Regions from separate parts of the Curtobacterium flaccumfaciens genome, predicted to be linked through region 2. Evidence: predicted binding sites of a transcription regulator. Region 2 holds the regulator's gene; the other holds the start of a gene.

Region 1 (2,198 bases), 1.8 Mb from region 2:
GGCGTCCCTCCAGGCGGGTGAGGACGAGCGTGACGCGACCCGATCCGCGCAACCGCAGCCGCTTGCGGAACTGCGCCGGGTCGACGTCGACGCCGCGCTTCTTGATCTCGACGGTGCCGATGCCGTCGGCAGCGAGCCGTGCGGCCAGTCGCTTGACGTCGAGCGGCATCGTGTCGAGCACCCGGAAGCCCTGCGCGAAGGGGGTCGTGACGGCGCGGTCGGACGTGACGTAGGCGATGCCCTCGGACAGCATGTGCCCGTCGAGGCCCCGTGCCAGATCGCCGATCAGCCGTGCGCGGATCACGGCGCCGTCGGGCTCGTACAGGTAGGCGCCGAGTGTTCCGACCTCGGCGTCGTCGGCGTCGGCCGCTCCGGTCATCTCGGCGATGCCGTGCGCACCGATGACGGTGGCGGCGCGGCGGATCCCGGGGCGGGCGAGGGGGCCGAACCACAGGGCGAGCTCCACGACCTCGCGGTCGACGGAGGTCCACTGCGCCTCGGCCGTGTCCGGGATCAGGTCGCGGTCGATGCCCGGTCCGAGCTTCACGCCGGTCGGCGTCGTCGTCGCCGCGGCGAACACGGTGTCGAGCGAGGGCGACCAGTCGTCCGGGTCGGCGAGCCGGCGGGTGTCCGAGTGGCCGGAGGTGCGGCGTGCGGGGTCCATCCACACGCCGTCCACCGACGACAGGTCGAACGACGCTGCATCACCGAGCTCGACACGCGCGTTCGGCCATACTGCCAGGTTGTGGGTCGCGACGGCCGCGGTCACCTCGTCGCGGTCGACCGCGGTGACGTCGAGGTCGAGCGCCGCCATCGCCATGGCGTCCCCGCCGATGCCGCAGCCGAGGTCGGCGACGCGGGTCAGCCCGGCCGCTGCGAAGCGTCCGGCGTGCTGGGCCGCGACCTGCAGCCGGGTGGCCTGCTCGAGCCCGGCCTCGGTGAAGAGCATGCGGGACGCGAAGTCGCCGAACTTGCCGCGGGCCTTCAGCCGCAGCTTCGCCTGGGTCAGCACCGCGGCGACCAGTCGGGGATCGTGGCCCTCGGCGCGCAGCCGGGACACCACGCGGACGATCTCGCCGCCGTCGGAGACACCCGGGGTACGGTCGAGCAGGGCCATCCCGTCGGGGGTCAGCAGTGCGGTGAGTTCGGCGGCGTCCATGCGTCGATCCTCGCAGGTGCTGCGTGTTCTCCGGATGTGCTGGCACTCGGATTGACCGAGTGCCAGAGGCCCCCTAGAGTTGGCGTTGGCACTCTCCTGTGCGAAGTGCCAACCCGGTTTTCATCTGTACCGAGTCCGTACCGAGAAAGAAGAGGTCACCGTGGCCGTCAGCATCAAGCCGCTCGAGGATCGCATCGTCATCCGCCAGGTCGAGGCGGAGCAGACCACCGCTTCCGGTCTGGTCATCCCCGACACCGCGAAGGAGAAGCCCCAGGAGGGCGAGGTCGTCGCCGTGGGTCCGGGTCGCATCGACGACAACGGCAACCGCGTCCCGCTCGACGTCGCCGTGGGTGACAAGGTCATCTACTCCAAGTACGGCGGAACCGAGGTCAAGTACTCGGGCGAGGACCTGCTGGTCCTGTCCGCCCGCGACGTCCTCGCGGTCATCGTTCACTGAGTCGAGTACTCACCACGGACGCCCCGTCCGGCCCTCGGGCCGACGGGGCGTCCGTGCGTCCGGGGGCGATCACCCGGGTGCTCCGGTCCTGACCAGCCCGCTGTCAGCCCGCCTGGAGGCCCGGTGGGCGTGCCACGGGTCGGCGGTCGTTCCTAGGATGGTTCCGTGAGTGAACCGAGTCCGGCGCGACCCGTCCGCAGCGAGGCATCCGTCGGCGTGGTGCAGGCCGTCGTGGCCTACGGGCTCTGGGGACTGATGCCCCTGCTCTTCGCGGCGATGGCCCCCGCGGCGGCGTTCGAGATCGTGTCGTGGCGGATCGTCTTCGGCCTGGTGTTCTGCGCGGTGGCGATCGCCGTGACCCGGTCGTGGCTCCGCACCCGCACCCTGATGGCCCAGCGCCGCGTGATGCTCGTGATGGGGCTCGCCGCCGTCCTGATCCTGGTCAACTGGACCGTCTACGTCCTCGCGACGACCACCGGCCACACCGTCGAGGCCGCGCTCGGCTACTTCATCAACCCGCTCGTCACGATCGCGCTCGGCGTCGTCGTCCTGCGCGAACGCCTGCGTCCGGCGCAGTGGGCA
Region 2 (2,198 bases):
AGCCGCCGCGGTCGCGGAGGACCAGGTAGGCGACGAGCGGCACGACGACGGTGAAGAAGATGCCACCGATGTGGGTCAGCGTCGCCCACAGGCGCTGGTCCTCGGGGCGCATCGGCTGGGGCGGGGTGTAGCCGGCGGGGTACTGCGGTCCGCCGGGGTACTGGGTCCCGCCGGGCTGCTGGGGGCCACCGGGTCCGTGGCCGTAGGGGCCGCCGGGCTGCTCGGGTCCGTGGCCGTCGGGCTGCTGTCCGTAGGTCATGGCGGAAGCGTATCGGCCGACCGCACGGAAGTCCCGGGCCGTCAGCGGTCGGGCGTAGGATCAGCAGTCGACACGTCCGAGTGCCAGGTCGATCGGGAAAGGAGGCGCTCGTGGTCAGTGAACGCAGCCTCGAGGTCCTCAAGGCCATCGTGCGCGACTACGTGGCGTCGCGTGAACCCGTCGGGTCGAAGACCATCGTCGAGCGGCACGCCTTCGGGGTCAGCGCCGCCACGATCCGCAACGACATGGCCCTGCTCGAGGACGAACAGTTGATCGCGGCACCGCACACCTCGTCCGGCCGGGTGCCGACCGACAAGGGGTACCGCGTCTTCGTCGACCACCTGGCGGGTGCCCGTCCGCTCTCCAGTGCGCAGCGGCACGCCATCGAGACCTTCCTCGGCGCCCCGAACGACCTCGACGAGGTCCTCGGGCGCACCGTCCGGCTGCTCAGCCAGCTCACCAACCAGGTCGCCCTGGTGCAGTACCCCTCGATGGTGCGCGCCCGGGTGCAGCACGTCGAACTCGTCCGGCTCGGTGACGCGCGGTTGATGGTGGTGCTCATCACCGACACCGCCCGCGTCGAACAGCGGGTGGTCGAGACCGACGTCCCGCTCGACGAAGGCTCGCTGGGCGAACTCCGCACCGTGGTGAACGGCGCGACCGTGGGGCTCCTGCTGCAGGACGTCCCGACCGCGCTCCGAGCCGTGCCGCAGCAGCTGCGCCCCGACGCCCAGACGCTCGGCGGGGTCGTCGTCGCCACGCTCATCGAGCAGGTCGCGGCGAACCGGCAGGACCGCCTGCTGATGGCCGGTGCGGCGAACCTGGCGAAGAGCGAGCAGGACTTCTCCGGCGGCCTCTTCCCGGTGCTCGAAGCGATCGAGGAACAAGTCACCCTGCTCCGGTTGTTCGGGGAGATGCAGGTGGACGACATCGCGGTGGCGGCCAGCATCGGCGTCGAGAACGCCGAGTACGGGCTCGACGCCACGAGCATCGTGGCCGGCGGCTACCTGGCCGGCGGCGAGGTGGCCCGCCTCGGCGTCCTCGGACCGACCCGGATGGACTACGGCACGAACATGGCGGCCGTCCGCGCCGTCGCCCGCTACCTGTCCAAGCTCCTGGGCGAACACTGACCAACCGACCGAACCCAACCGACTGAGGGATACGTGGCAGACCACTACGACGTCCTCGGCGTCCAGCGAGACGCCTCCGATGCCGACATCAAGAAGGCCTACCGCCGCCTGGCGCGTGAGCTCCACCCGGACGTGAACCCGGCACCCGACGCCGCCGAGCGCTTCAAGGACGTGACGCACGCGTACGACGTGCTGAGCGACCCCGAGCAGCGACGCCGGTACGACGCCGGGCCGCAGGCCGACAGCCCCTTCGGTGGTGGCGCCGGTGGCTTCAGTGACATCTTCGACGCCTTCTTCGGTGGCGGCGGTGGCGGCGGCCGTGGGTCGGGCCCGCGCAGCCGTGCCGAGCGCGGCCAGGACGCCCTGCTCCGCATCGAGGTCGACCTCGACGAGGTCGTCTTCGGTACCCACAAGGACGTCGAGGTCGACACGGCGGTGCTGTGCGAGACCTGCCACGGCTCCTGCTGCGCACCGGGCACCAGCCCGCGTACGTGCGACATCTGCGGTGGCTCCGGGCACATCCAGCGCCAGGTCCGCTCGCTCCTGGGCAACGTGGTGACGAGCGCCCCGTGCGGCACCTGCCGCGGGTACGGCACGGTCATCCCGAGCCCCTGCCCGACCTGCCAGGGTCAGGGCCGCGTCCGCGCGCGTCGCACCGTGCCGGTGGACGTCCCCGCCGGCGTCGACTCCGGCCTGCGCCTGCAGATGCCAGGCCAGGGCGAGGTCGGTCCGGCCGGCGGCCCGTCCGGCGACCTGTACCTCGAGATCCGCGTGCGCCACGACGACGTCTTCAGCCGTGACGGCGACGA

What was found. The regulator HrcA, encoded in region 2, represses chaperone genes, less so after heat shock. The targets are predictions, from matches to a motif close to TTNGCACTCGNNNNNNNCGAGTGCNAA.
Region 1: the regulator HrcA is predicted to act here: its motif matches at 1,199-1,225, upstream of groES (co-chaperone GroES).

The regions. Positions count from the first base shown of each region.
Region 1 covers NZ_CP106879.1:262,639-264,836, reverse strand. Annotated here, with positions in the region: gene OE229_RS01260 (class I SAM-dependent methyltransferase) at 1-1,159, opposite strand, end outside; gene groES (co-chaperone GroES) at 1,320-1,616, shown strand; gene rarD (EamA family transporter RarD) at 1,782-2,198, shown strand, end outside.
Region 2 covers NZ_CP106879.1:2,102,986-2,105,183, forward strand. Annotated here, with positions in the region: gene OE229_RS10060 (DUF4870 domain-containing protein) at 1-259, opposite strand, end outside; gene hrcA (heat-inducible transcriptional repressor HrcA) at 370-1,389, shown strand; gene dnaJ (molecular chaperone DnaJ) at 1,423-2,198, shown strand, end outside.